DNA from 4 places in the Natranaerobius thermophilus JW/NM-WN-LF genome. Region 3 is predicted to be linked to each of the others. Evidence: riboswitches for the same ligand, from Rfam matches in the RefSeq annotation. Region 3 holds a riboswitch; each other region holds the start of a gene.
What was found. A riboswitch is a leader RNA that binds a small molecule or an ion and turns the genes downstream of it on or off. The one in region 3 is predicted to bind cobalamin.
Positions count from the first base shown of each region.

Region 1: it holds a riboswitch for cobalamin, as region 3 does, so the genes downstream of both, NTHER_RS12010 (ABC transporter substrate-binding protein) here and NTHER_RS04765 (TVP38/TMEM64 family protein) in region 3, are expected to answer to the same signal.
Region 2: it holds a riboswitch for cobalamin, as region 3 does, so the genes downstream of both, NTHER_RS13215 (ABC transporter substrate-binding protein) here and NTHER_RS04765 (TVP38/TMEM64 family protein) in region 3, are expected to answer to the same signal.
Region 4: it holds a riboswitch for cobalamin, as region 3 does, so the genes downstream of both, cbiQ (cobalt ECF transporter T component CbiQ) here and NTHER_RS04765 (TVP38/TMEM64 family protein) in region 3, are expected to answer to the same signal.

Region 1 covers NC_010718.1:2,517,251-2,524,980, reverse strand. Annotated here, with positions in the region: gene NTHER_RS12020 (rubrerythrin family protein) at 1-362, opposite strand, end outside; gene NTHER_RS12015 (stage II sporulation protein M) at 579-1,214, opposite strand; cobalamin riboswitch at 1,298-1,487, shown strand; gene NTHER_RS12010 (ABC transporter substrate-binding protein) at 1,655-2,623, shown strand; gene NTHER_RS12005 (FecCD family ABC transporter permease) at 2,663-3,724, shown strand; gene NTHER_RS12000 (heme ABC transporter ATP-binding protein) at 3,755-5,122, shown strand; gene NTHER_RS11995 (GNAT family N-acetyltransferase) at 5,247-7,730, opposite strand, start outside.
Region 2 covers NC_010718.1:2,806,038-2,813,767, reverse strand. Annotated here, with positions in the region: gene NTHER_RS13220 (right-handed parallel beta-helix repeat-containing protein) at 1-985, shown strand, start outside; cobalamin riboswitch at 1,057-1,289, shown strand; gene NTHER_RS13215 (ABC transporter substrate-binding protein) at 1,503-2,645, shown strand; gene NTHER_RS13210 (FecCD family ABC transporter permease) at 2,638-3,741, shown strand; gene NTHER_RS13205 (ABC transporter ATP-binding protein) at 3,732-4,514, shown strand; gene NTHER_RS15445 (DnaJ domain-containing protein) at 4,787-5,665, shown strand; gene NTHER_RS13195 (restriction endonuclease) at 5,825-6,454, opposite strand; gene NTHER_RS13190 (MATE family efflux transporter) at 6,686-7,730, shown strand, end outside.
Region 3 covers NC_010718.1:983,977-991,706, reverse strand. Annotated here, with positions in the region: gene cobM (precorrin-4 C(11)-methyltransferase) at 1-553, opposite strand, end outside; gene NTHER_RS15125 (SAM-dependent methyltransferase) at 558-1,430, opposite strand; gene NTHER_RS04775 (bifunctional cobalt-precorrin-7 (C(5))-methyltransferase/cobalt-precorrin-6B (C(15))-methyltransferase) at 1,473-2,744, opposite strand; gene cbiD (cobalt-precorrin-5B (C(1))-methyltransferase CbiD) at 2,726-3,898, opposite strand; gene NTHER_RS04765 (TVP38/TMEM64 family protein) at 3,870-4,610, opposite strand; cobalamin riboswitch at 4,896-5,082, opposite strand; gene NTHER_RS15120 (sirohydrochlorin chelatase) at 5,299-5,676, shown strand; gene NTHER_RS04755 (precorrin-8X methylmutase) at 5,669-6,283, shown strand; gene NTHER_RS04750 (cobyrinic acid a,c-diamide synthase CobB) at 6,266-7,705, opposite strand.
Region 4 covers NC_010718.1:2,657,020-2,664,749, forward strand. Annotated here, with positions in the region: gene NTHER_RS12510 (AfsR/SARP family transcriptional regulator) at 132-860, shown strand; cobalamin riboswitch at 957-1,134, shown strand; gene cbiQ (cobalt ECF transporter T component CbiQ) at 1,368-2,129, shown strand; gene NTHER_RS12520 (energy-coupling factor ABC transporter ATP-binding protein) at 2,129-2,920, shown strand; gene NTHER_RS12525 (hypothetical protein) at 3,016-3,477, shown strand; gene NTHER_RS12530 (CbiM family transporter) at 3,504-4,109, shown strand; gene NTHER_RS12535 (hypothetical protein) at 4,172-4,531, shown strand; gene hypD (trans-4-hydroxy-L-proline dehydratase) at 4,716-7,106, opposite strand; gene NTHER_RS12545 (glycyl-radical enzyme activating protein) at 7,111-7,730, opposite strand, start outside.

The sequences.
Region 1 (7,730 bases), 1.5 Mb from region 3:
CACTTAAAGCTTCGGATGGCACCTTTTTCATTTTGCATCTCAGCTACTCTCAGATAAGCAGGATACATTTCATGAATTTCAAAATCTTCGCCTTCCTTGGCACCTTCCAGGTTTTCTTTAGTATCTCCTAGGCCGAAACCAGCCATTGAAGCCACTAGAAAATCACCTTTTACATCACCCAGTACTTCAAAATGGTTTCCGGCGTGAACTTCTTCAGCATAGGCAATTCCATAAAACAATCTGGCTACGTTCGGATAGCCTTCATCTTCGGCTTTTCTGCCCCAGACTTTATAGCGTTGATAAGCCTGGCTTTCGCCACCAAAAGCAGATCTTACCTTGTTGGCAGTAATATTGTTCTCCACAGACGATCCCTCCTGAATTAATGTTAGCAATTAAGTTTATTAATAATTAAAACTCATTGCGTTTACTAATATTTTACTATAGTTTACTAGTTATTCGCAATGATAACTCCAATAATACTAGCTTTTTTTTAATTTGGAGCTGTCCTATTTCTATCTGGTTGAATTTCCTTGTTAATACAGCTATTTAGTCGTGTCAATTCATAGGTAAATATTTAATTAGTTATGTTCCATATTTAACCCTGCTAGATCTAACAATTGGGGGGTTACGAAGATTTCAATAACCGCTGCTACAGCTAGTAGAATTACAATTCCGGGAAGTAATTTGATACCATGGTTTATATTTGTTTTTAGAGCAGCCAAACGATTCGCTGATGAAGGTGGGAAAAGTAATTGATAACCAATCTTAAGACCCAAGCCACCTGAAATTAATATTGCGGGAATTTCAAAAATTCCATGGGGTAAGATTCCTAGTATGTAAACGGGTATAGGATTGATACCTTGAAATGACATAAATGATGCTAACACACCTAAAGCTCCACCATTTATTGAAAGTGCAAACAATGTCGGTAGGGATAAAATTATTCCGAAGAGGATCATAATCAGAGACGCCATGAGATTGTTCCAAAATAACATGACTGTTCCTATTAAAGGATCTGCTCCGAAAACCTGCTCACCTATTTGTTCAATTTCAGTAAAATAACCATAAAAGATATTTTCCACTAGCTGGGGATACAATGATGCGATCCCCCCAAAAAATAAAGCACTTCCAAAAAACACAATTGTGGAAGCTTTTACCCACAGGGAATTAAGTTTTAAATATTTGAGATTGTTAGATAAGAAATTTTCCATCATTGGCATCACTCCGTATATATTATTCATCATTAGATTGAATATGATACTGGATATTGTTATAATAATATATACTGGGATAAAAGTAAAGATATCGTCGGCCGGGTGCCCTTTCAGGGATAATAGGGAATCGGGTGCAAGTCCCGAACGGTCCCGCCACTGTAACCGTGAGCTTTGTTTGCAATAAAACCACTCGACAACTAAAAGTTTGTCGGGGAAGGTTAGAACGAAGCAATGACCGGAAGTCAGGAGACCTGCCCGGGCCGGAAGCCAGAAACCTTCGGTAGAAAGGGGATGGTAACTATGGCCGTTCTTTTCTTTGACTAAGGGTATGCTTAGACATTTTCGTTATCTGCATAGTCAAAGGCTGTAGTAAGCCAGTGCCTACTCTTCGGGAGAGGCATTTTTTATTGTTTTAAAATTTTTGTAATGGAGGGGTCAAATTGAAATTTACTAGATTAAGTTTGTACAGTATTTTAATTGTAATTATAATCATGGGTTCTGGGATATTAGCAGCCTGTGGCGATGAGGAACCAACCGATAAACAAGCCCAGGAAACTGCCGAGCAAAAGGATGGTGACAAGAAAGATCAAGAAGGGAAAGAACAAGATCAAGACCTAGCAGTAACGGTAACTGATCATATGGACAGGGAAATTGAATTCGAATCTCATCCGGAAACAGTGGTATCACTAATGCCTAATTTAACGGAAACTCTCTTCGCTTTGGATATGTCAGATCAGATACTGGGTATTACGGATTTTTGTAATTATCCCCAAGAAGTAGAAGATAAAACAAGGGTTGGGGATGCCTTTGATTTAAATGTGGAAAAAATCGTCTCACTAGAGCCAGATCTAGTAGTAATGGGCGGTGGAGAAATGATGGGTGAGATCAACGATAAACTGGATGAAATGGGCATTAAAACCCTGGTTTTTGATCCCCAGGATTTAGATGAAGTAGAAGAAATGTTCTTAACCCTGGGCGAAGTATTCGACAGGGAAGAGGCAGCCGAAAATCTACATGAAGAATTTAAACAGGAAAGAGAACAATTACAGTCTGAAGTATCTGATATAGATGAGACTCAAAGTGCTGTAGTTCTCTTAGAACCGGAATCTTTGTATACCGTGGGAGAAGATGTCTTTCTGTCTGAAGTCATAGAGTTGACAGGTGTAGAAAATATTGCATCGGATATCAGCGGTTACGATGAAATTAGTCAGGAAGTTCTACTAGACCAGGATCCTGATGTGATTATTACTACTTATCACGACATCGAGGAATTGAAAGCCATGGGAGCTTTATCAGAATTAACGGCTGTTAAGGAAGGTCGAGTTTATCAGGGACATGACGATAAGCTAAGCAGACCTGGTCCCAGGGTGATTGATGGCGCTCGGGAAGTATTTGAAGAAATTTATTAATTACATTTTTGCGAGACTAAAAAGGAAGGCGGGTGTGGTATGAGGAATAAAAAAAAGATTGCCTTTTTTACAATATTAATACTGGCTTTAATATTCACTTTTGGTACAGTTACAGCCATTGGAGTAGCTGAGATTTCTTATAGAGATACTTATAGGATCATAGCCTCTCGCCTTCCATTTTTATCAAATGTGATTGATGCTAACTGGGCCCAGGGTCATGAAGCTATTATCATGAATTTACGCCTACCCAGGACCCTGTTAAGTATAATGGTAGGAGCTGCCCTGTCTATGGCAGGTACGACTTATCAGGGATTACTTCGCAATCCCCTGGCAGATCCTTTTACAATTGGAGTTTCTAGTGGGGCTGCAGTAGGAGCCAGTCTCTATTTATTAATACAGGAACAGGAATTGTTGGCAGGATTATTTCGAACATTACCGGAATTGATTGGTTTGCCTGGCTTTAGTTTTGCTGGTGGGATTTTGGCCTTGGCTATAGTTTATTCTTTGGCTCGAGTTGGTGGACGAGTTCCTCCGGTAACTTTGTTGCTGGCCGGAGTTGTAGTTAGCTCATTCCTGTCAGCTGTAATTTCTTTTATCATGATCATTTCAGGTGAAAGCATGCAAGGAATCTTTTTTTGGATTTCAGGAGGTTTTAACCTGGCCGGATGGCAGCATGTGACGATTTTATTTCCTTATTTACTGGCAGGGGGAATAGTTATCTATTTTTTTGCCAGGGATTTGAATATTATTTTACTGGGAGAAGAATCTGCTACTTATTTGGGAATTCCTGTTGAGCAGGTTAAAAAAATTTTGCTGGTGACAGCTTCTTTATTGACGGCTGCCTGTGTGTCAGTTAGTGGCATGATAGGTTTTGTTGGCTTGATTGTACCCCATGCAGCCAGGTTGATTCTCGGGCCAGATCATAGGCTCTTACTTCCGGGGGCATTGCTTTTAGGCGGGATAGTCTTAGCATGGATGGATGTTTTGGCCAGGACCATGTTGAGCCCAGCAGAAATTCCTGTAGGAGTGGTGACTGCCTTTGTTGGTGCTCCTTTCTTTTTAATTTTATTAAAGCAAAAGCGAGACGAATTTTATTTTTAAGAAATATAAACTTGAGGTGAGTTTGTACTTATGTCTGTAACATTAAAAGTGAACAATCTATCATTTTGTTATCCATCCAATCAGGTACTGTCTGGGTTGAGCTTTGAAATTGAACCTGGAGCCTTTACCGGCATAGTCGGTCCCAATGGTTCGGGAAAAAGCACTTTGTTGAAAAACTTGACATCTTATTTAGAACCGGAAGAGGGTACAATCTATCTCGATGACAAAAAGTTAGCTGATTACAATATTAGAGACCTTTCTAAAAAACAGGGGGTAGTTTCTCAGGATAACCAGGTGAATTTTAATTTTAGTGTATATGAACTAGTTTCCATGGGGCGAGCACCCTATATGAGTAGATTTTCCCGGATGTCCACTGCCGACAGGGAGATTGTGAAAATGTCTATGGAGGATACCAACTGCTGGCATTTGAAGGATAGACAGGTCTTTCAACTTTCAGGAGGGGAGCGCCAACGGGTCATCGTTGCTAGGGTATTAGCTCAAACCCCTCAACTCTTGCTCCTTGATGAGCCAACTACTTTTTTAGATTTGGGTTATCAAAAAGAGTTAATGGATCTATTAGCTAGGTTAAATCAAGAACGCAATTTGACAGTGATTATGGTCTTACACGATCTCAATCTTGCTTCGGAATACTGCCGTAATTTGATACTGATGGAGCAAGGTGAAATTGTTGACATGGGATCACCGGAACAAGTGATTAATGAAGCCAACCTGGAACGAGTGTATAAAACCAAATTGACTGTAATGGAAAATCCCGTTACTCGATCGCCCATGGTAGCAGTATGGCCTGGTCCTAGATTAGCAGAAATCCAACCTGATAATCCTGATGATCAAACTATTCAGCCCAAAATCACTGGTAAAAGTCCCATATCGGACAAAAAGATTCATGTAATCAGTGGGGGCGGTGAAGGGACTGAATTACTCAAAGAACTATTTTTGTGGGATTGTCAGGTGAGCTTGGGAGTTGTAAACCTGGGAGATTCAGATCACAAAAAGGCCGTAGATCTTGGTTTTTCATCAGTTGTTTGTGAACCTTTTTCACCAATAGATGAAGATAGCTTTCAAAGGGCAAAAAATAAAATCCTGGATTCGGAAGCTGTTATATTGGCTCCAGTTCCCTTCGGTCATGGCAACTTAAAGAACTTGGAATTAGTTCAAGAGGCAGTAAATCAAGGTAAGCCCGTAGCTTTATACAAGATCAGTCCCGATGAAATTAGTGACTACACAGGTGGTGAAGGAAAACAACTACTGACAGAACTGGTGGATAATTACGCCGGTCGGTCACTGGATAGTGCTGGAGAAAATAACCCGGGCTTAGAATTAATCGACAGCAAGGAAGAGTTGTTAAATTGGTTAAAAAACAGCCGGTCTGGGGATTGATTTATCTATATTCAAAGATAAATCCCCACCGGCTGTTAATTTTTTGTGGGTAAATTGTGGAAAACCCTGTGGATATTTCCTGTTTTTTGTGGAAATCCTGGGGATAACTATGTGGAGCAATCAATCAAATGAACATTTTAGCCATTAAATGCTTATAGATTTCAGGATTTTCTTCAGGTGACGTATATGCCATTAAAAGCCTTAATGATGTAGAATTACCCGGAAATAGAGTTTGATTAGAGCTTACTAAGACAATATTCCCATCAAAGGAACCACCGTCCATGAGAGTAATTTTATGACCTGGTGCCAGCATTGCCGCAGAATAAATGGGTCCTTTAACAGTGCAGAAATCCCTGGTTATAAAGTCTTTTGGATATTTCCTGGGAAATATCAGTGGCTTCCCCTGATTTGTAATAAATTCTCCTTCTTCTTCTTTCATGTTATAAGAAGTCATTTTCCCGAAATTAATTCCAGTAACTGTTTTGCTGGTATTCTTTACATGGAAGTTACAGTACAGCAAGTTACTTCCCGGTAGGGTCAGATATTGAATCGAAAGATCCAGGCCAATGGATAGCTGATATTCCAGCATGATGCCTCGGAAATTTTCATTTAAAACTTTCTGTTTTGACTGTTTAGCCTTTGGTTTTTGATATTCCAAAATATGTTTACCGGGAAAATGCTCATCAATTGTGTGTATAAAAGGTGTTATCCCGCCTGTATATGGATAAAAGAAGGAAAAATTAGTGATTTCGGGATAGGTTGACGATAAAATCTTGATTCCCTCGTTTTCTTTTTGAGTATTTGTATTTACTTCTTTAGCCTCAGTAGTCCTTTCTTCGGCAAGGGGATCATGTTTCGTTATTTGAGTAATTGAACCGGAAAAGTTTTGTCGAACTTTCAAATTCAGAGTTTCGTTATCGATAGTAATTGGATCTTTTTTACCAGCAGGTTTATCCACAGTCACTTTATACTTGTTACTTCCCGTCTTGATCATGGGCAAGTCGAATTCATGGATTCTATCTCCTCTGACTTTCAAGGTGTAATTTTCTACTCTTTGTCCTTTGAAATTGACCGGTATTTCAACTTCTGGTTTATCTTCTCGGCGAGAGAGATAGAAATATTTTTCTGTAATCAGGTCACCATCCTGATTTAATACCCGGTAGCTTCCGGAAAAAGGTTTGTTCCTTCTAGTAGTTAGACGGAATTTAGTTTTGTTAACAGGTGACATGGTGGCTTTCACCTGGGGATATAACTGTAACTCTCCACCTTGCACCTCCTGACTGGGGGTGGGCAACTCTTGTTTCTTTTTCCTGTAAAAATGATATTCTACTGGAGAAATTAACTGTTCTTCACCTGCTGATAATCGGAAATCTTCTCGAACTACAGGCATTAAAGTGTTCCCTAGATAAACATCAGCTTTTTGTGAAAACTCACAACTGATGTCTCTTTCTGGAAAACTAATAGTGTATCTAGGTTCGGTAAACAGATCTGCTCCTTGTGGAAAATCGCGTTTAGTAACAGGAAAGGCCCCAGGTAAAATATCTTCAATCAAAGGACCATCTTTTAATGGAGCACTAATTTTCATATTCGGACGTGGTGGTACAAATGCTTCTATCTGGGTCGTTATAGATTTTTTTCTAGAAACGGGATTGCGTACTTTTCCCGATACCGTTAATTTACCCTGAGGGGATAAAGTGAGTCGAGTAATAATTTGCAAGTCTTGGTATTTTTCAGATTTAAACTGGACCTCTGCCGTATTTTGATGAACAGTACAATCAGGGATTTTTCTGCCAAATTCATGATTGTGAAAGGGGGGTCCTGGGATTACAGATTTTCCTTGCAATAACTTTCCACTTTCTTTAGATTGTTTATCCCTTATTAAAAATTTGTCATATAAGGAATAGGCTCCAGAATTTTTGTCTACTTCCAGAAGATAATAGTGGGTTTCAACTTTTAGCTTATTTTCAGTTTGATAACCATAAGTTATAGCAGTCCCTTGATTTTGGCTCCTTGCCTTTTGATATGGTTCGTGACCTTCTCTAATGAATACTGGTATAACTGTGTTGTCTTCTTGCGTTTCGGTAATATATGGTGCAGATCTTAGCTCTTTGCAATTTGAATACAGAGCTAGTTCTCCTAGACCTGATTTTTTGGCTGCTAATTTAATAGGTAATGAAATTTTATCTTCAGCTTCCAATAGTAAACTGAAAGTTAATGCGTGCATTTCAGTATTGCGTAGATTCTCAGTTTCCGTGATTGTTTGAAGTTTTGAACAGCTTTTCGAAAATTGTCGTCTATTAGTCTTGTTGGTAAGGAGAGTTGGTTTGAAATGTTGGCTGCTCCATAGTTGAATATATATCTCCAGGGATTTTGATGTGTTATTGCTGACAGTGATATATGTTAAGTCCTCTTCCCCTGTTGTCAATAATGGTACTGGTTCTTCTTCAAATGAGATACTAAAGGGGTGAACTATCTGTTTGGAAGTAGTCAGTGGTATCTCTCTTTCATCAGAGAATTTGATAATGGATCTTTGAGTCAAAATTATATCTTCAACAGTCTTCCCCGAATTTTTAAGCTTTCCGGGTGTTTTTAAGATAGAACTGTGAGA
Region 2 (7,730 bases), 1.3 Mb from region 3:
TGGTCCTCAATCACAGCTGGATATCAAGAATAACTCTATTAGTAACAACAGTACCGAAAGACTAGGTGGGGCAGGAATTTACGCTAAAGACAATACAAAACTTACTATTACTGATAGTACTATTACTGATAACAGTACCTACTCTAGTGGTGGAGGAGTCTTTGCCAGGGATGAAGTAGAGCTTAGTCTTATAAATAATACTATTACCAAGAATTATTCAGGTGGTGATGGTGGTGGAGTTTATAGTAGTTCCAATCATGATGTTGAGTTAAGAAACAATGACATTTCACGTAATGAAGGTTATTTTGGAGCTGGCATCGCCTCTTACAGTGATCGGCAACTCACTTTAGTAAATAATGATATCAATCAGAATGAATCGCTCGATATAGGTGGTGGCATTTTAATTGATGGTTCAGAAGCCATGATAGACAGTAACACTATCAATGAGAATGAAGCCGAATGTTCTGGAGGTGCAATCCGTGCTGATAGGGCCATGGTAACTATTGATGGAAACGAAATCATTGGAAACTATGCCAGAACTGGTGGGGGAATTTCTATCGTAAACAGATCTACAGGTGGAGGAGTAACTGAAAATGAAATTAGGGAAAATGATAGTGTCGGGGTTCATGTACACAATATAAAAGGACTTAATATTGAAGGCAACGATATTATAGGTCAAAAAAGAACAGGAATATATGCCTTAAATGAATCCGACTTGAAAATTGAAGATAATGTTATTAGTAATAATAAGACGGGCTTAGTTCTTTTTCACAAAACATTTAGTGAAATCACAGATAATATTATCAAAGATCATGAAAAAACAGGTATTTTACTTGATAGAGAATCTGAAGCGGATATTCTAAGTAATGAAATTATCGATAATCAAGATAGTGGAATTCTTTATAGTCCCGATTCTAAAGCCAATACGGAAGATAACTCTTTTAGTGGAAATGTCCCTGAAGATGTTGGCGAATTCGTTGAATAAAGATCTACAAAGATCAACATTGCAAGCATATATTACTTATGATAAAATTTTCTTTAACTGAGTTAAAAACAAAATACGAGTAATAGCTAGGTGCCTTTGTAACCAATTGGTAACTAAATTGCAATCAAAGGCTTAAAAGAGAAGTTCGGTGAAAGTCCGACGCGGTCCCGCCACTGTAAGGGGGAGGCTATTTTCACTCTGCCACTGGAACTGTAATGGAGCTTCGACATTTCCATGAGTTCTGGGAAGGCGAAAATAGCTGAAGAACCTAAGCCAGGAGAACTGCCTAGCTTCGCTCACCTTTGAACTACGGTTGATGGGGAGGTGAAGCCTGGAAGCTAATAATTTTGCCTATTATTTTTTAGATCATTATTTATCTAAATAGGTATAAACTGACTGGCTAATACTAACCTCCTTTCACGCAAAGGAGGTTTTTTTATGTTTTACCTGACACAAATTTAACTTAAAGAATTCAAGTCCCAATTAAGAAAAAATAAAATTTGAGGAGGCGTTGATTTTGAAAAAAGAACTGTCTTACATAATTACTATTTTATTAATTTCTTTGATGATGGCCCTAGGCATTACAGGCTGCCAAGGTCAACAAGAGGATCAAGTAAGCCAGGAAAAAGCGAGCGAAAATCAGGAGCAACAAGAAAAGGAGCAACAAGAAAAGGACCAAAAAGAACAACAGGAACAAGAAAAACAACAAGAACAAATAACAATAGTGGATTCTGAAGGTAGATCTGTTGAAGTACCATCACCTCCAGAAAAAGTGGTAGTAGCTAATTCCAATATCAATGAATTACTCTACATTTTAGAATCAGAAGACAAAACCGTCGGTGTGGCAGACTCTATAACATTTCCACCTGAAGCCCAAGAGTATCCCGAAGTCGGAAGCGTCTTTTCACCAAATGCGGAAAAAATCCTTGAACTAGATCCTGACATAGTATTTGGCTTTGGCCAATACATGGATCAAGATATCAAAAAACAGATTGAACTTGCTGACATACCCGTAGTGTTTCTAGATGGATACAAAATTGAAACTTTGACACAAGATATTAGAACTATGGGTTTGATTATGGACCGAGAATCTCAAGCAGAAGAATATATAGACTTTATTGAAGGTCATATGCAACTGATTACAGATCGAATTGACGAGATCGAAGATGAAGACAAGGTATCTGTTTATTCGGAAACCCAGGCAGAATACAGTGCTTATGCCAGTGGTTCCGGTGCTCATCAGGCATTATTGAAAGCCGGAGGGGTAAATTTGGCAGGCAATGAACCTGGTTCATCTGTCACTATTAGCGATGAATGGATTTTGGAGCAAGACCCTGATGTAATTGTCAAAAACTTATCAGATCGAAACGTAGCCATTGGATATGAAGAGGATAGCCATGATGAGATTACTGAAGAACTTGCCGCCATGGTGGACAGGCCCGGCTGGGATGAGCTGACTGCTGTAAATGAAGATAGGGTAGTTGGTATTTCTACTGATTTGTACACATCCCCCCGAAGTGTAGTCGGTTTAAGTTATTTGGCCAAGTGGTTTTACCCAGAACAATTTAACGATGTTGAACCAAAAGAGATTCATAGGGAATTACTAGAAGAATATTACGGTTTAGAATATCAAGGGGTGTGGGTATATCCCCATGAGTAGAAATATTCAGCAACAAGAGATCCAAAACCCTGAACAGGCCTACATATCTTCAACAAACAAAAAGATCTTGGTAATTTTGTGTTTAATCACTGTTTTATTTATTGTATCTCTATTAGCCCTTTCATACGGAGCTTCTTCCGTTGGCCCGGTAGATGCTTTTAATATTTTAACTTCACCAATCAGAAGTACAGATGCAGTAGCTGAAGTTTCAAATACAGAAAAAATCATAGTATTACAGCTGCGTTTACCTCGGGTCCTTTTGGCAGTGATGGCGGGATTTTCTTTGGCAGGAGCAGGCGTAGTGATGCAGGGGATTTTAAGAAATCCACTGGTAAGTCCTTATACCTTGGGGCTTTCCAGTGGAGCTGCTTTTGGCGCTGCCTTAGCCATAGTACTGCAGGTTGGAATTTTTGGAAGCGGGTTATCCAGTTATCATGAATTATTTATACCTGCTAATGCCTTTGTCTTCGCTATGTTGACCATGTTTTTTATTTATATCATTTCTAGTATGAAAGGGGCTACTTCCGAAACCTTGATTTTGGCAGGTGTAGCCATAGGTTATTTCTTTTCAGCCCTGGTTTCAGCTTTAAAATATATCAGTGATTCCGATGAATTACCGGAACTGGTTTACTGGTTAATGGGAAGTATTATTGGAGCTAACTGGACTAATATTATAATTATCTTTATCCCAATGGTGATTTCAATAGTGATTTTATTACGTTATTCCTGGGATTTAAATGTTTTAGGTGGAGGAGAAGAAGTAGCCAAAAGTTTAGGTGTTGATGTCAAAAGGATGAAGATAATTTGTCTGATATTTTCATCTTTGATTGCTGCTGTAGCTGTAGCTTTTACCGGTATTATTGGTTTTGTGGGTCTGGTAGGTCCTCACATCAGCAGGATAATAGTAGGAGCTGATTATCGATTTTTACTGCCAACTTCTTGTTTCATGGGAGCTTTGTTACTTTTATCAGCCGATACCCTGGCGAGAACTATGATTGCTCCGTCAGAAATACCTGTGGGAATAGTTACTTCATTACTTGGGGTTCCCTTCTTTTTATATCTACTATTAAAAAAGAGAAAGGTTTGGTGGCAGTGAAACTATCGGCAGAAGGAATCACATTTTCGTATGGAAGCAGAAGCGTTTTGGATGATGTAACCTTTCAGGTCCCAGAAGGACAAGTTACTAGCATAATAGGCCCAAACGGCTCAGGAAAAACAACCTTAATTAAATGTATCAATAAAGTACTACCCCCTAAAAAAGGTTCTGTCATGGTGGATGGACAGGAATTACTTAAGATGAACAGAAAAAATATGGCCAAAATACTGGGTTATGTGCCTCAAATTACCAAAGAAGCTTTCCCACTAACTGTATTCGAAACTGTACTCATGGGAAGGAAACCCCATATGGGTTGGAAGGTTAGCTCAAAAGACTTGAACACTGTAAGCCAGGTAATTTCACAGCTGGGACTCACATCCCTTTCTGAAAGATATTTAGATGAACTCAGTGGTGGACAAAAACAAAAAGTCCTACTTGCCAGGGCCCTTGCTCAGGAACCTGGTATTTTCTTATTAGATGAACCCACTAGTGACCTGGATATAAAAAATCAATTGGAAGTTTTACAATTGGTGAATAAAATCGCAAAGGAAAATACAAGTACAATTGTTATGGCAATCCATGATCTACACATGGCTGCCAGGTTTTCTGACAAGGTAATTTTATTAAAAGAGGGGGAAATCTATGCTACTGGCACTCCCACGGAAGTTTTAACTGAAGAAAATTTAGCTGTTACCTATGAAGTGAAAACAAGCATAATAAACACAAACAGTGGGATATACGTATTGCCAGTGGAACCTATTAACGGCGGATAGAAGTATTAGAACTAAAAATAAGACTAAAGGCCCAAGGAATAGTATCTTTGTATCACTAAAATATATTAAATATGAAATAGTCGGGTTGTCAGTGAATGAGTTGTCCAGGAAATGAGAAAGCTTAAACTATAATAAGAATTAGACAATAAGCTGCTCCTTTTTTGGGAGCAGTTTTTTACTTTTTACAATTTATATACGATATAAAGGAGCAGAAAGTCCACTGCTTTAGCTGTGGGAGTATGTCAAAAATAATTTTACAAGGAGGTGTTAGTTTGGCGAACTATTATGAAATTTTAGGAGTTAGTCGAGACGCAGATAAAGACCAGATTGAAAAGGCTTATAGGCAGCTTGCCAAGGAATACCATCCTGACAAGCACAAGGACAACCCCCTGGCTCACTTAGCAGAAGATAAGATGAAACAGTTCAATCAAGCTTATGAAGTATTGAGCGATCCAAATAAACGGCAAAAATACGATGAGAGGATAAAAAATCAGCAAGGACAAGGATCCTCAGGGACCGGAAAACAGCAGGCTTCAGGTAGTAGCAACTTTAGCGACGGGAATGCAGGAAGCAATTCAGGAGCTAAAGGAAGTCAACAAAGTCAAGGAAGTCAAAGAGGGCAAAAGGGTAATTTTGTCGCTTGCAATGAACACCCTGACAGACCTGCCGTGTCTGGTTGCGGCTTCTGTAATATCCCCCTTTGCCAGGAATGTTATCATAGGTTTAATATAGTTTCTTGCCCTGACTGTTTGCTTGAATATAATCGAGGTTATTTAAATGAACTGAAAAAACCCTTGATTTCAACAGGGATAGCAGCAGTTATTGGATTTATTTTGGGATTATCTTCAAATTTTGGGATGGCGATATTAGGCATGTTATATGCTATTGGACTTTATTGGGGATGGCACTGGGTTAAAGAAGGGATTTTTTATGGAGCTCTTAGTGGATTTGCATTTGGCCCCATAGGGATATTTACTTCTTTGGTTATGTTACTTATGTTTGGCTGGATCCCTGGTGTGATCAGAGCTTTGACCCACATAATACCGGCAGCTTACAAGTTATATACAGAGGCTCCAAAAGTCAAAGAAGCCGAGGAATATATTATGAGCATTAAAAACGAAAGCACCAACACAGGCCAAGCTGCGGACTAAATTCATATTTTTGATAGTTTCGATTGAGGATTTTTAGTTGAATATAGTTGAATACATTAAGTGTAAGGCATTTTCTAAAGCGACTGGCCCTGATTAAACGGCTGGTCGCCTTTTTATTAAATTAAAGAATAACTCTATTTAATCCTATTAATTTAGTCTCTAATTAGTATACCAATTGCACTTAGGGCAGCCCAGTACAGTTTCGAACTTTTTCTGTCTTTCTATCAAGCCACTACCACACTCTACACATTGGACGGTATCTAGGATGATTTTTCTACCATTTACTTTACTCAATCGATCTATTAATTTCTCTCTATCCCAAAGTTCTAACGCATCATGAATAGACCAGAAGTCAAGCTCTTTAGTAGTAGCTACAATGGCTTTACTGATATGATTATCACTCTCAAGAATTTCAATTAGACTTTCAACTTCTTCCATATCTATATCTTTTTTAGCCCTAACAATACTTGTTTCATTATCTCTTTCTATAATTATATCTTCATCCGCAAGATCTAAGTTATATCCGTGCTTTTCAAAATACTTGAACATCAAATTTTTAAAGTCCTGATCTTTCATGATATCAACTTCTAAAACACCACTTCTAATAATCCGGCTTTGATTCCATAACATCAAATAATAACTAATACAAAAGAACAAGACTGCCCCTGAAAGAAATACTATAATCAAGGTTGTTAAATCTTGGACTATAAAATAAACTATCATGGAAACTACAATTAATGCTATTAAAAAAGCTCTTGCAAAAAAACCATATAAGCCACCCTTTGACATTAGCAACACCTCGATTATGATAATCTTATTTTCATTATTTTATCATAAAAAACCCAAAATTTCAGGTGTTGAAAAAATTTCGAAATTTAATAAGTCTGTAACAACAAAAGAAACGGAAATTCAAAACATTTAATTGTGATTCAAACCTGAATGTATAGATATTTAAATATGAAAATGATAAGATTTTTAAAGAGTAGGTAGAGCAGTATATCGAAATGGAGGTCGAAAATCTTGAAAGTATCAAGTAGCGATAGACTAGGTACTGATCCTATATTACCCCTATTATTAAAGCTTTCTCTTCCCGGAATAGTAGCTATGGGAATACAAGCTCTCTACAACGTAATAGATAGTTTTTTTGTAGCACAGGTAAATGAAGAAGCCATCGCCGGACTTTCGGTGGCTTTTCCCATGCAGCTTTTTTTAATTGCACTTTCTGTGGGGACAGGAGTCGGTACCAGTTCTCTGATTTCTAGAATGTTAGGCAAAGGGGACAGAAACGGAGCTATAAGTGTGGTAGAGCATGTCTTAGTTATATCTGCAATTTATAGTGTTGTTGTTTTTTTAATTGGTTTCCTATTGCCAGAAAGTTTTATTTATATTTTCACCGATGATCATCTGATTGCCCAATATGCTTTCGAGTATGGACGTGTAATTTTAATGGGGGCATCACCGTTGTTTTTTGGATTTTTAATAAGTGATGCATTGAGGGGCCAGGGCAATACTTTGATTCCCATGATAGGTATGGTCTCAGGTGCCATTACTAATATTTTGCTAGACCCTATTTTGATCTATGGAATGGGACCTATTCCTCGCCTTGAAGTGCAAGGAGCTGCCATAGCAACTGTCATAAGCAAGACGGTCACTTTTGCTGTAGTTTTCTATGAACTGTTGATAGGAGAAAATGAAGTAAAACCAAAATTCCGAGATGGTTTAAAAAACTTTAAATTCAATAAAGAGATAATTAAAAATATATATGCAGTAGGACTGCCTGCAGCAGTAATGCAAATGTTGGCTTCCATAATGATAAGCGGATTAAACATTATTGTAGGAAATTTGAATGCTTTAGCTTTGTCTGCAACCGGTATATATTTCCGAATTCAATCTTTTGTTTTTATGCCGGTTTTCGGTCTAAATCAAGGTTATATTCCCTTGGTAGGCTATAATTTCAGTAATGGCAATGCAGAGAGGGTCAAAAAAGTCATTGGTTATGGAGCGTTAATTGCATGTGGATTTACTAGTCTAGGATTTATCGGGTTCCAGTTTATACCTGAAATAA
Region 3 (7,730 bases):
CTTCAGTTAATTCTCGAACTACTTCAGTTATTAAATGAGTACTAAGATAGATACACATGGTACTTTCATTTTTAGCCAGGTTTTTTAACTGTTCTTTCTCCGGGACAGGTGTTCTTTTTCCATGTCGTGTTAGAATAACTGTCTGAGTAACACCCGGCAAGGTAAATTCCCTTTTTAAAGCTGCCATTGCCCCTTGATAAGCGCTAATACCTGGAATAATTTCAACTTCAATACCCCATCCTTTCAGTTCATCTATCTGTTCCTGAATGGCTCCGTAAAGGCCAGGATCTCCCGAATGAAGCCGCACTATTTTATCTCCTTTTCGGGAATGATTAATCAAAATATCCGTAATCTCTTCTTTGGAGAGCTCAGCACTATCATATAATTGACAATTTGAAGAAACTAGCTTCAACAAAGCCGGATTAATTAAAGAACCTGCATATACTACAGCATCACAATCAGTCAGCAATTTTTCCCCTTTCCTCGTTAAAAGTTCCGGGTCACCAGGACCTGCTCCTAAAAAATAGACTTTTGGCTGCTGTGATCTGTCCATAGTATCACCTGCTTCCTAAATTTTTTGAGACTATCAGTGTTGATAGATAACTGACTTTTCTAGGTTCCACTTCCAAGATATTTTGATATAATTTCTCATCGGGAAAACCCAACTTTTCAACGAGTACGGCCTCTTCAACTCTCTGGGATTCTTTGATTTGATTTACTAGCTTGTCAAAATTACTGGTAACTTTTAAAAACACCAAAGTTTCAAAATCTTTTAGGTAATTTCGATAATCTTGATCTTTTTTTACCGGAACAATCACTGTTTTATCAGACCCAAAGGTAAGTTGAATCCCACCAATTTTAGCACTAATGGCACTAAAGGAATAGATACCTGGGATCACTTCAACCTGGATATGGGCATCATTTGATTGTGAATTAAACGAGTTTGCCCCATTGATCTGATTGGTCAAATTGGTCTGATTGATTTGATCGATTAGCTCGGTTTGTTTGGTTTGATCGGCTTGATTAGTTTGATTATATTCTTGAATTAATTGGGCTAAATGCCTATAGGTACTATAAAACATAGGATCTCCCAGGGTAATGAAAGATATATTTTGACCTGCAAGCAGTTTTTCAAGAACTTTTCTTTGCAGTGAGTTTTTAATTGTAAAAGTTTTGCTATCCGCACTCGAATTCATGCTAACTTCTACTGTCTCCACTGGAGGTAATTTGTCATCCCATTCCCAGTTTTTAAAAGCTGCTTTAACAATGCTCTGGGCATAGCCTTTTTTCTGCCCTGGACTCTTAGGAGCTATAATAATATCACTACTCGATAGAACTCTCACAGCTTTTAAGGTTAGTAATTCCGGATCCCCCGGACCTACTCCTATAGCATATAGTTTCCCCGATTTTAGTTTCCTCGTGTTATACATATCCTCAGCCCCTTTTTTGAAAGGTTTTTCAAGGTGGTACTACTACAAAATGGTACTACTATTAGAGAATTTTGTTGCAATCAATATTGAAATAGGGTTTTGCCCTGCCCAAATCGATATATTATCATTCAAAGTCTTCATATAATTAACCTGAATTTGTTTAATTTCTAGCTCCCAACCCCTTTGATTTTCGAAAAATTCCCAGGCAGTATAAAAGCTTTCCAGGGCAACTGTAGAGATTACTACTGGACCTGTAAAACTTTCCAGTTGATTCAGATAGTTTAAAATAGGAGTTAATTGACCACTACTTCCTCCAACTATAACTCTGTCAGGGGGTGGAAGTTCACCTAAAACTCCAGGGGCTTCACCTGCCACGATTTCAATATTATTTCTTTGGAATTTAGATTTATTTTCTTTAATCACTTCCAGAGCTTCAGTTGAACGTTCTACAGCACACACTTTTCCTTGAGGGCCAACCATACTAGAACATTCTAATGATATTGCCCCAGTACCAGCACCAATATCCCAAACAACAGCTCCTCGATATAAATTCATTTTAGAGACAAGGACTGCCCTAATTTCTTCTTTGGTCCTGGGTACATTTCTTTTTATGATCTCTTTATCCGAAAAACTAACTTTCGTACTGTTACAGTCACCTGCTTCCCCACTCTCACGGTTAGTAAATAGAATGCAGTTTTCATACGGAGGATAATTGCTTAATTGTTCAATGGTAGTTTCAAAAACTTGTTCACTATCCCATGAAAGATTAGCCAACACAGTTACTTTTCTTTTTTTAAAATTAGAATCATTTAAACATATATACTCACCGAACAAATGGGTATCAACATCTCCTCCTAGTAAGATTGCTAACTTGTCACAAGATTTCATTAACAAAAGACAATTTTCCAGATTATTTTTTCTACCGTGAAGACTAATGCTGTCTACATCATTCCAGTTTTCTTGAATTTTAGAGAGACCTAACTGCAGAGAACTGATTCCTGGGACAATTTTAATTTTATCCTGGGAAAATTTATTTTTAATCAATGAACACAGGCTGTAATATCCCGGGTCTCCCGATACTAGAACTGTGACAGTTCTATCTTCTTGAAGGCACGAATCTATTTTTGCTAAAATTGAATCCATCCCAAGAGAATAATCATAAGTCTTATTAGGTTGTGCGCCCAATACTCGGGACAATTTAAGAGCAGGTTGAGATCCCACAAGAATGCTTGCATTTAAAATATAATTTTTTCCCTGTTCTGTTAAGTAAGATTTACTTCCTGGTCCAATTCCCACTATGATAATCTTTCCCATACATCCCACCCTTTGCTATAGCATATATCTTTTGCTCCATTACCCCATGCAATGATCTTACCGGGCCTATTGGTTAATAAAACCCCTACTTGATGGTCGGGTCCTGTTAATTCGCTAACCCTATGTTCTGCTTCCTGGGCAATGCTTTTCAAAGTTCTGTCACCTTGATTACTGCCTGTTGTCTCATCGTGATTTAACAAGATATTAACGCTCTCCTCGGCAGTAACTGACTCCCACAACTGATCAATTACTGGATTTGAAAACCCCTTTAAAGCCGCATGAGTGACAAAAATTTCTCTCCTTGCATCAGCGGTTTTACTGTAAGTATTAAAAATCCCCGCCGACAACTTGGCCAGTTTCCCAATATGTCCTAATAATAATATTTTTGTAAAATCATATTTCATAGCATTTCTAATCATATAACCGATATAATTACCCACTATTGCTATACAGTCACCATTTACTCCCCGGGAAAGAGCTATTTTTTCACCAGATCTTCCAGGTACAATAACAAGTGTATCTTGCTTTAGTTGATTGATCTGAGGAAGTTGTATTTTTAATGACTCTTTCATGGCTTGAGTTGACATCGGTTCTACAATACCCGTAGTTCCCAAAATTGAAATCCCTTTAACTATTCCAAGCTTTGAATTTAACGTTTTCTCCGCCAGCTGTTCTCCCTTGGGAACTGTGATGGTTATAGAAACTCCTTTGTCTTTAGGTAAAAATTCTCTTAAGTTATTGACTATCATTTGTTTGGGACCGGGATTTATAGCAGCTTGCCCCACTTCTACAGGTAAACCAGGTTTCGTTACTTGGCCCACACCTTGACCTCCGTCGATAACTATCTCCCTGTCTTTAGTCAATTTTACCTTAGCTCCAATTAATGTCCCATGGGTTATATCACTATCATCTCCTGCATCCTTTCGTACCCAAGCAGACTTTTTATCATTAGTCCTGAAACCATAAGCTGCTATGGGGATGGTAAGTTTTTTCTCTTCAGGAGTAATTATCGTCACTTCTTTTGGATATTCCCCCGAATATTCAGCCAATAGGGCAGCTTTAGCCGTAGCTGTTGCGCAGCTTCCTGTGGTAATCCCCTTTTTCAAGCTATTCTGATGTAAACTGCTATTTTGTTTGCTTAGATAACTGGTCATAATCACTACCCCTTAAAAGTCTTCTACAAATATACTTATAAAAAACACTGGTGATTAGTGGAATGAATCCTAATGCCGCTAGAGATATTGTGATCTTGGGGGATATAAGATCAGATAGTTTTTGAATTTCAGTGATTTGATGTCCAGCATTAACATAGATCAAAATACCTGGTAACAGGCCCACAAGGCTTATCCAGTAATACGTACTTGCCTTGATAGGAGTTAAAGCAAACAAAGAATTTATGGCAAAAGAAGGAATGATCTCAGTAACTCTAGATAAAAACAGCAAACTTGCTCCATGGTCTCGCGAGACTTGCTCAACATACTCAAGTTTATCTGAGAATTTTCTTGTAAGGTAGTCACGGAGTGCATATCTACTTATTAAAAACACCACAAATACCCCAAGACTAACAGATATGGTAACTAAAATCGAAGCCAATAAAAAGCCAAAAATAGCACCAGCAACAATAGTTAAGACACCACTACCGGGAATTGATACGACAGCAAAGAAAAAGCGGATTATAAAAAAGATTAATATTGTTAAAAACAAGTTATTATCTGCGTAAGAACGTAGGATATGTAAATTGTCTTGGAACCAAGTCAGGTCAATGGAATTAAAAAATAAAATAATATATAAGGTGCTGAAAATAAGTAAGCAAAATAATAATTGTGCCAAAGATTTCATTTTGAAACCGGGATGTATTTTATCCACAGAACCAACACCTCCCATACCCGTGACAAGGGCACATTAATTTTAAATATAGGCTCTTTTATATTCCGTTGATAGTTGAACTCTTCGATTTAACGGATTTTGTGTAAGGTTGATATTACATCTTAACAAGTGAACAGGAGAATTAGATTCGAATATAAAAAATCCGGCCCTTCGAGTAGGCCGGATACTTCTTAGCTACCAGTTGATAAACAAAAAATATATCACCGGAGGATGTGCCCTGGGCACATCTCTGCTCAGAAGTACTTTACCTTTACCTCGAAGGCAGTGAGTACGGGTTAACAGGCAGGTTTCCTGGCTCCTGGCATAGAATGATCCACCTTCCCAGATAGCTTGGCTATCCAGTGGTATCCGGACCATCCCTTAGACCAGTCACAGTGGCGGGACCGCTCAGGATTTTCACCTGATTCCCTTTTAACCGGTGTTACCCGGCACCTGTTAACTCGCTAATATTAATTTTTAAATATTTATTTTAAAGAATGTGAATGTGATTATATTTAATGTATATAAAATTCCAATTCTTTTATAAACTTTATCACAGAGAGGTAGTTAAATCAACTATTTATTTTATATGATTTAATGTTATAATTTCTATAAATTTTATCAACCTTAAGAGATTGGTACATAATTTCTTAGGGTTTGTAAATCCATTTAACTGGAGGGTGATACTATGGAAATTAATATTATATTAGGACATGGAAGTCGAAATCCGGAAGCTAATGAAGTATTAAAAACTCTAGCCACAATGTACAGGGAAAATAATCACACTGACACAAGTTATGCCTTTTTACAATTTGCCAGCCCCACATTAGAAGAGGTCTTAGAAGATGCAATTTCTAAAAAATATCAAACTATTGTAATTGCACCAGTATTTTTATATCCAGGAGTACATATTAAAAAAGATATCCCAGAAAAACTCGAAAAGTACCGCCGTGAGAATCCTGAGAAGACCTTTATTCTGGCAAATCCTATCGGAGAAGATCCTAGATTAATTAAAATCATAGAAAATAGAATAGCTTCTGCCAAAGGGAGTCAGAAGAATGACTAAACTACAACCGCAAGAAATAGAAACTAAAAGTATGGAAATCATTCAAAATAAAGTAAATCTATCTGCTTTTAGTCAAAAAGAATTACCCGTAGTTATGAGAGTGATCCATACTACTGGCGATTTAGAGATACATCGAGATATCAGATTTTCTTCTAAGGCTGTCACCAAGGGCTTAGAAGCACTAACTGCAGGAGCCGACATTTTCACTGATGTAAATATGGTTACAGCTGGGCTAAACAAATCTAAACTTAAAAAGCTCGGTTCAAAGATCCATTGTAAAATAGCCGATGAAAATGTGGCAGAAGAGGCTCACAGGATTGGAAGCACCAGAGCGGAAACTGCATTTAAAACCTTTGGTGAAAATCTTCATGGAAATATCGTAGTTATCGGAAATGCTCCCACAGCTTTATTTAAACTTCTTGAATTAGTTAAAAATCATAACATAACCCCCGCTCTAGTGGTAGGAGTTCCCGTAGGTTTTGTAGGTGCTAAAGAATCCAAAGATGCATTAATGAACTCCGACTTACCTTATATTTCAATTTCCGGTTATAAAGGAGGAAGCCCCATAGGGGCCTCCGTTATCAATGCCTTATTGAAATTGCTTTAACCTGTAATAATCGTGAAAACTATTAAACAACCGTTTTGCGGCATTAATATTTGAAGCCAGGTGTATATGCAAGTAACTAGCCAGCAGGTTGCCGGATAGGTAACCTGCTTGTTTGCTTTTATTCCTTGCAGAGATAATGTATGCATAGGGAAAAGAGTCTTCATCTAATTCTTCGTTCATTTCTACCTCGAATTGTGAATACCGAAATTCGTGACCCTTAACTTTGTCGCCCTGTTTAAGTAGAATTGAATCTTTCACGGCATGAGCTTCACGATAACCTAAGGCCATCAACCTAGAATTCATTGTTACTTGTCCAGGTATCAACCCTGTCAGGGAATACTTATCCCCTTTTAAGTCCTGCAAAGTATTACATAAATAAATAAATCCACCACACTCTGCCAGTATAGGCAACCCCTTTTTATGTAAATTTTTTAAATTATCCATGAAGGAAGTATTGGATGAAAGTTGAGAAGCGTATAATTCAGGGAAACCTCCTCCTAGATATAATCCACACACATATTCGGGAATCTCTTTATCTTTTAAAGGAGAGACTGGTACCCATTCAACTCCTTGTTCTTCAAGCCATTCTAAATTGTCCTGATAATAAAAAGAGAAAGCAAGATCTTTAGCTATGGCCACAGGAATTTTGGTAGTTTTGTTAGTGATCATATGTTCTTTAACTGAATCCAATTTGTTATTATAAAAAGTTTCGGAAACAGGCTGCCATTGTTCATAAGCCGTGGCCAATTGATTTATTTTTTTCATATCCACCCTTTCACTAAACATATCTGCCAGTTTTGAAACTTTCTGATGTAAATCATGACTTTCCTCTGCCGGGGTTAATCCCAGATGCCTTTCCGGTAATTCGATGTCAGGTTCATCAGGCAAATAACCGAGTAATTCTACTGAACCCAAGGATGTTACAGCTTCTTTTAGATAACGATAATGGTTTTCAGAACTAACCTTGTTTAAAATAACTCCGGCAACTTTTACATCGGGGTCAAAATTTTGGAAACCATAAATTAAGGCAGCTACACTTCTTGCCTGGCTTTTGGCATTAACAACTAAAATCACTGGTGCATCAAGTTTTTTAGCGATTTCTGCAGTACTGGCCCGGTCGTCTTTACCCGATTTACCATCGTATAGGCCCATTACACCTTCAATTATTGAAATATCCGCTTTTTCTGAACCACGCTGAAATATTTCCTTCATAATATTCGGTGACATCATCCATGTATCAAGATTTCTAGCTGGTCTTCCCGTGATAGTAGTATGGAAGCTGGGATCTATGTAATCAGGGCCAACCTTAAACCCTTGTACTGACTGCCCTTGATTTCTTAACGCTGCCAATAATGCCATTGTAACAGTAGTTTTGCCGCTTCCACTATTTGTCCCGGCAACGACTATCCTTTTTCTATTCACAAGAATCACCCCATCCGTAAATTAT
Region 4 (7,730 bases), 1.5 Mb from region 3:
TAGTTGACATAACTTTTTTGTTCTTAAAAGTCACGAAATCGGAAGAAGGGGGTTAATTTTATGCGTTATGTTTTAAATTGTAAAATGGAGAAAAAAAATCCCTAGAAATATACACCTTGGGGCAATTTGAAATGAAGACAAATGAAGAAGCTTTTTCAGACAAACATAAAAGGTCTAATAAAGTCTGGGAATTGTTTAAGTTTTTGTTAATTAATAGGAATAAGAGACTCCATCCCAACAACATCGTAGAAGAATTGTGGCCAGATCAGGAGTATATCGATCCAAAAGATGCAGTTAAATCACTTGTATATAGATTACGAAGATTATTAAAACAACATAAAAGCTTAAAGGATCATGTCTTCATAGACTCCTCACAAGGGTGCTACCTTTTTTATTTATCAGAAGATTCTTGGGTAGATATTGATGAATTTGAGAGTTTATCATTTAAAGCTAAAGAAAATAACCACAAGGAAAGGGAAACAGCTATGTTTTATTATCACAATGCAATTTCCCTTTATAGAGGTACTTTTTTATCTGAATATCCCTGTAAAAGTTGGGTCTTTCCAATTCGCCAATATTATCGAAGGTTATACACAAATAATTTAATTGATCTTGTTGAATTATTAAAAGAAACAGAAGAATATCGAGCAATTCAAAATCTATGCGAGAAAGCTTTTATTATTGATTTGTTAATAGAAACAGAAAAAATCCATGTACACTACATGGAGGCCCTGGTAGCCGAAGGACAAGTCGCTGATGCCTTGTCACATTTTGATTTTATTAAAACAGTACTTGAAAAGGAATTAGGTATTGGTCCTTCGGACTATATGACGGAATACTATAAGTCATTAAAAAGATAATCGATAATAAATAATTCAGTGTCACCTGATTGTCACCAGTATAACACCAAAATAACACATCTAAATGATAAATTACAGTTACAGTAATAAAAAAATGAATACCGAAATATAACAGGTGCCTGTAAAAAGGCTTAAAAGGGAAACCGGTGAAAATCCGGTACGATCCCGTCACTGTGAGCACGAGTCGACCCCATTATTCCACTGGCGAAACGCTGGGAAGGAGGGGAAGATGATGACTGTAAGTCAGGAGACCTACCTGTTATATTAGCTGCATTCCCTTCGGGTGAAAGGGCTGGGCTGCGCATAAAATGTCGCGGTAGTATTCACCACGGCGTTTTTTTATGGACTATTCCGGCTCTAGGTTATGAAGGCCGGATATTTTTTTGTCAAAAATCCTAGTCCGGTAGTTAACAGGCCCTGTCACCATTAACAAAGATTCACTTATTAATTATTAAGAAAAATTATAGTCAGGAGGTGACGGCCATAGTAAATCAAAAACCTTAAAAAGTGAGGGAAACATCTTTGTGCAGTGCTAAGAGTTCTTTTTCAAACCAAAATCAGAAAAACATAAACAACTATCATCCCTGGGAACCAAGGACAAAATTGGTAGCAGGAGTCATATTTGTTTTCGGAACTATCAGTTTAGACAATATTTCGTTGTTATCAGCTGCCTTACTATTTTCAGTAGTCTTTGCCCTTTGTTCAGGTCTCAATCTAAGGCTACTCATAAAAAAACTATCTATTTTAATTCCATTTTTGGCTTTAATGAATATACCCTTGATTTTTGGAGCTGGATTCCCACTATCAATGGATCGAGTAGAATTTGCAGCTTTGATTTCTTTAAGGGCCCTTACTTCTATGACTTTTACACTGTTTGTTTTTATCAATCAACCAATTGAGGAAATGCTTGAAGCCATGGAACACCTTAAAGTTCCTTCTGTGATAACAACAGTAATTTATTTGGCATATCGATATGGATTTTTATTTATCAAAGAAATTCAAATCAATATGACTGCATTAAAGGCACGTCTTTTTACAACTCGTTTAAATAAATACACTTTAAAAACTTTAGGAGAGTTAGCAGGAGGAATATTTATTAAAGCTATTCATCATTCAGAGATAGTTCATCAGGCTATGGCTGCTAGGGGTTTTCAAGGTAAAATACCTGTTGGCAAACCTGAGCCAATTAAAAAAACGGATATAATTAAAACAATTTTGCCAGTTTTATTCATGATTTTTCTGATCATTATTGAACAGGTGGTGTTTTAATGGCCTTTGCTATCGAAATAAACGATTTAAACTATACCTACCCTGATCAAACCCCTGCATTAACAGGAATTAATCTTAAAATTACAAAACAGAAAAAAACAGCCATTTTAGGTGCTAACGGTAGTGGGAAAACAACACTCATTTATCATATCAACGGTACAATTCAAAGTCAGGATGGAGAGCTGAAAGTTTTAGACAAAACTATTAATAAAGAAAATATCAATAACATACGTCAAGCAGTTGGACTTCTATTTGACAATCCAGATAACCAACTTTTCTCAACTACCGTTTATGGTGATATTGCTTTTGGCCCTCGCAATCTCAATCTAGAACAAAACGAAATAAACAAAAGGGTGGAAATGGCCATAGAAAAAGTTGGTATTGAAAATCTTTCTGAAAGACCGCCATATAGTTTGAGTCTTGGTCAGAAAAAACGAGCAGCCATTGCTGGAATTTTAGCCATGAAACCACAAATTTTGGTCTGTGATGAACCTTTTTCCGGATTAGACCCCAGCATATCCCTTCAATTAAGGGAAATATTAGATGATTTAAAAGAACAAGGGGCTACATTGGTTTACAGCACTCATGATGTTGACCTAACTTATGCATGGGCTGACGAAGTGGTTATTATGAAGGAAGGACAAGTTTTAAAATCAGGGCCAGTAGATATTTTGCGTGAAGAAAGGCTCATGGAAAAGTCTGGCCTACCCCTGCCAATGTTGGCAGAATTATTTAAGCATAGTAAATACAATCCACATACAGTTCAAGAAGCTTCGAGATTAATCACCTAATATCTTTTATGAAGAAACTTATAAAAGATATGGATCTGTTGAGTAGATATGAATGAGTAGATATGAAAAATAACCAATTTAAAGGAGGGTTTTTAATGTTTAAAAAAGGGTTTACTTTAATTTTAGTTTTGTTATTGGGAGTGATGGTTTTTAGTGGCTGTGGTGAAAGCCAACCAACCGAAGAGGAAGCAGGACATTCTGATAACGGTGTGACCTTCGAGATTATTGACCGAAGCATAGATGAAGTCGTAGATTATCACCATGATGACCACTGGCATTCAGGCCTGCCAGAAATTCCTTTAAACGATAATATTTCACTAGGTGCCAACATAATCGACGAAAATGAAGAAGAAATCGAGCTTGATGGAGAGCATCACGCACTAGGCATTGATTTTGCCGACGATGCCAATGAAGATATTGTAAGTTTAGATGAACACGGAGATCATGTGCATATCATAGGTGAAAAAGAGGGTGAAACCGAAGTTATATTCCAATTATTGCATGATGGCGAAGTTGAACATGAAACGGTACCGATTCCTGCAGAAGTCGCAAAATAACTTAATTTATAAGGGGTGGTTTTAAAGTGCATATTGCCGATGGAGTACTCAGCCTTCCTGTAGTTGTATCTACTTTTGGCGCAACTGCAGCTGCCGTGGGATACTCTGTTAAAGGGATCGAAGAAGAAGAAGTTCCAAAAATAAGTTTAATGGCTGGAGGATTTTTCGCCGTATCTTTAATCAGTATACCGGTGGGACCTTCAACTATCCACCCCCTTTTTGCTGGTTTACTAGGGGTGATATTGGGGAAAAGGGCCCCTCTTGCCATATTTGTCGGACTTTTATTACAAGCAGTCCTCTTTCAACATGGCGGTTTAACTACCCTGGGGGCCAATACGTTTATGCTTGCAGTTCCAGCTTTGCTTTCATATAAAATATACTATGGTATAGTGAACCGTGGTGCTTTATTTAAAGGCGCATTAGTTGGTGGACTAGCTGTGGTAATTACAGTAATAATTTTAATTTTGCTCTTATTACTGGCTAATTTCCAATTTACTGAGGGAACTTTTTCTACAATTAATATCTTGGTCGTTGGGCACTTACCGTTAATTTTTATCGAAGCACTAGTTACAGGGTCAGCATTAAAATTAGTTGAACACTCGAACCCGGAACTATTAAACATAGCGAGGTGATAGAAATAATGATCCAAGATAAGGGATTTAAAGTTATAGTATTTTGCTTAGCTTTGTTATTATTGCCTGCTGCACCCATTATGGCACATCTTATGCTAATTGAACCTGTAGAAGATGGCAAGATTCAGGTGGTATTCGATGATGACACCATAGCAAGTAATGCAGAAGTTACTGTTTATAATGAAAACGATGAGAAAATTAAAGAGGGTGAAGTTGATGAGAATGGAAAATTTAGCTATCCTGAAGAAGCAGAATTTATCGTTGCAGATGATGGGTTAGGACACCGCGCTGAACATGCAGTTGGAGAAGATTCCAACGAGCAGTTACCCCGCGAGTTGACCATAGGAGTTGTTTTAGTTGTACTTGCTCTCATAGCAGGAATATTTAAATACCGTAGTTCAAAAAACCAAAAAAGTTCATAGACAAATTAGCTTCTTTAAATTCGTTAAATTCAAATTTAAAAATTCAAATTATAATTGTAAAAAAAGTCGGAGGCGAAATTCACTTAACCTCCGACTTTTTAACTATTCCTGCGACTTACTTAAAATCAGCTTATTTCCCCGCAACCTATTTTCCACCTATAAATCTAAAACCTCCAATTTATTATCAACCTATGGAATGTTCTGTTCTTTTAATAATCTCATTTTGTAAGTTTTCGTTTAAGTTATTGAAATAATCACTGTAACCTGCCACTCGGACAATTAAGTTCCGATATGAATCGGGATTTCTTTGAGCATCCTTTAATGTTTCGGCATCTACAACATTGAACTGAACATGATGCCCATTCATACGGAAATAGGACCTAACCAAATAAACCAAGTTTAAAAGGCCTTCCTCCCCTTGTAATACTTGAGGAGTAAATTTAAGATTTAACAAAGTTCCACCAGTTTTTATATGGTCCATTTTTGCGGCAGATTTCAAGGCAGCAGTAGGTCCTTCCTGATCTGCGCTTTGAACCGGTGATATACCTTCAGAAAGTGGAGTTCCCCTCAATCTTCCTTCGGGGGTTGCGCCGATAACTGATCCAAAGTAAACATGGCAAGTAGTGGGCAGCATATTTATTCTATAAGTACCTCCGGTCATAGTTTTACGACCATTCACTGCATCGTAGAACCTTTGGAAAACTTCCTTCATCAAATCATCTGCAGAGTCGTCGTCATTACCGTACCTGGGTGTTTTGTTTTTCAAAAATCCTCTCATCTGTTTAAAGCCTTCAAAGTTGTTTTGTAAAGCTGTTAACAGCTCATTCCACGTGTAATTCTGTTTTTCAAAAATGTGGTGTTTTATGGCAGACAAACTATCGGTAATTGTCCCTATCCCAACACCTTGAATATATCTTGTATTATACCTTGCCCCACCAGAATTATAGTCTTTGGCTTTTTTGATACAATCATCGATTATGACTGAAAGAAAAGGTGACGGCATATATTTATCATATAGTTTTTCTATGATGTTGTTCCCTCGGATTTTTATATCTATAAAATAATTCAATTGTTCATTAAAGGCATCTATTAAATCTTGAAAACTATCAAAGGTTTCAGGATCATCTGTTTTTAGTCCAATTTGCTTTCCGGATCTGGGATCAACGCCTCTATACAAGGTTAATTCCAGTATTTTGGTTAAATTAAAGTATCCGGTTAAAATATAACTTTCTTTTCCGAAGGTCCCCGCTTCTACACAACCACTAGTGCCGCCACATCTGGCATCAACCAAGTCCTTCCCCTGATTCAATAGTTCAGATATGACTGCATCAGTATTAAATACTGAGGGTTGCCCCCACCCTTTTCTGATGATTTTTCCGGCTTCTTTAATAAATTCGTTGGGATTTTGTTTACTAACCTGTATGTTGGTACTTGGTTGAACCAACTGCATTTCATCTATTACTTCTAAAAGTAAGTAACTTACATCATTGACGCCATCAAAACCTTCAGGTGTCACTCCTCCGATATTGATATTACAAAAGTCTGTGTAAGTACCGCTTTCTTTCAATGTGGTACCCACTTTAGGTGGAGCTGGTTGATTGTTGAATTTTATCCAAAAGCACTGCAACAATTCTTTAGCTGAACCCCTTGTCAACTCTCCTGCATTTAAATCTTGTAAATAAAATGGATACAAATGTTGATCCAGTCTACCAGGGCAAAAGGAATCCCATGTATTCAATTCCGTTATCACACCTAGATGCACAAACCAGTAATATTGTAGTGCTTCCCAAAAATTACGCGGCGCTTTTGCCGGAACACGTTTACATATTTCTGCTATCTTTAACAACTCTTCTTTTCGATGGCTATCATCTACTTCTTGTGCTAACTCTTCAGCTATATTTGCATATCTTTGGGCAAATTCTATAAGGGCATCAATACAAACACGCATAGCTTTTAACTGTTCACTTTTTTCGTAAGCTTGAGGATCATTTATTTCATCAATATTTTTAAGTTCTAAGTCGATATCATCCCTAAAATCCAATAAACCCTTCTGATATATTTTCCCATCAGCTACTGTGTGTCCAGGAGCTCTTTGTTCCATAAATTCTGTAAAGATCCCCGCTTCATAACAGTCAAGCCATTCTCGGCTCATATTATCAAATATCTTTTCTCTCATGGACTTTCCTTTCCAAAAAGGAATGATATCGCTGTCCTGTATTTTTTTAACAGTTTCGTCGACCTCAAAAAAAACTTTTTCCCTGTCATGAATTATCTCTAAATCAGTGATGGAATGGGTACAAAGTTCGGGATAAGTTGGTACTTCTTGAGGTGCTGGTCCTCGTTCTCCCACAATCAATTCTCCATCATTAATAGAAATACTCTTATTTTCTAAAATGTGTTTAAATGTTAAAGCTCTCAATATGGGAATTGACACATTGCCATCATATTTTTTGTAGGCCTGGGTTACAAGTATAGCGCGTTCTACCGATACTTTAGGATTCTTAGAGACACTTTGTTCCCTGAGTTTTTTAACACGGGGACTCATGCTTTCAGAATTCCTACTATTATTTTCCATGGGTTCACACCTCCATTTCTACAGTCAAACCAAATTGTTTCAGAAGTTTATGAGTTTCAAGCAAATCACTCCCCTTTTGACTGGCAGTTATTAGTAAATCGCTTTTCTCTAAGCCAAGTTTTGAATATTTATCAAATCCATATTCATGAAATGGTATTAAATCAACTTGATTTATTTTTAAAGTTGATAAAAAATTACCTATTTTAGTCAGTTCTTCTCTAGTATTGTTTATAGTTGGTATAATTGGAATTCTAACATTTATATTAGTATGTATTTGGTTCAATGTAGCCAAATTATTAACAATTCTTTCATTTGAAACTCCTGTTAGATTTTTGTGTTTTTCATCATCAAGAACTTTTATGTCATATAAGAACAGATCAACCAACTCATAAATTCTTTCAAAGACTTCCCAAGGAACATAACCCGAAGTGTCCACAGTAGTATGGATGCCTTTTTCTTTCAAACGACACAAAGTTTCATAAAGAAAATCTACTTGCATTAAAGGTTCTCCACCTGAAAAAGTTACCCCACCTTTGGATTCTTCAAAAAATACTTTATCTTTTTCGACCTCTTCAATAACTTTATTAGCAGTCATCTGTTCACCTATCATTTCTATCGCATTTA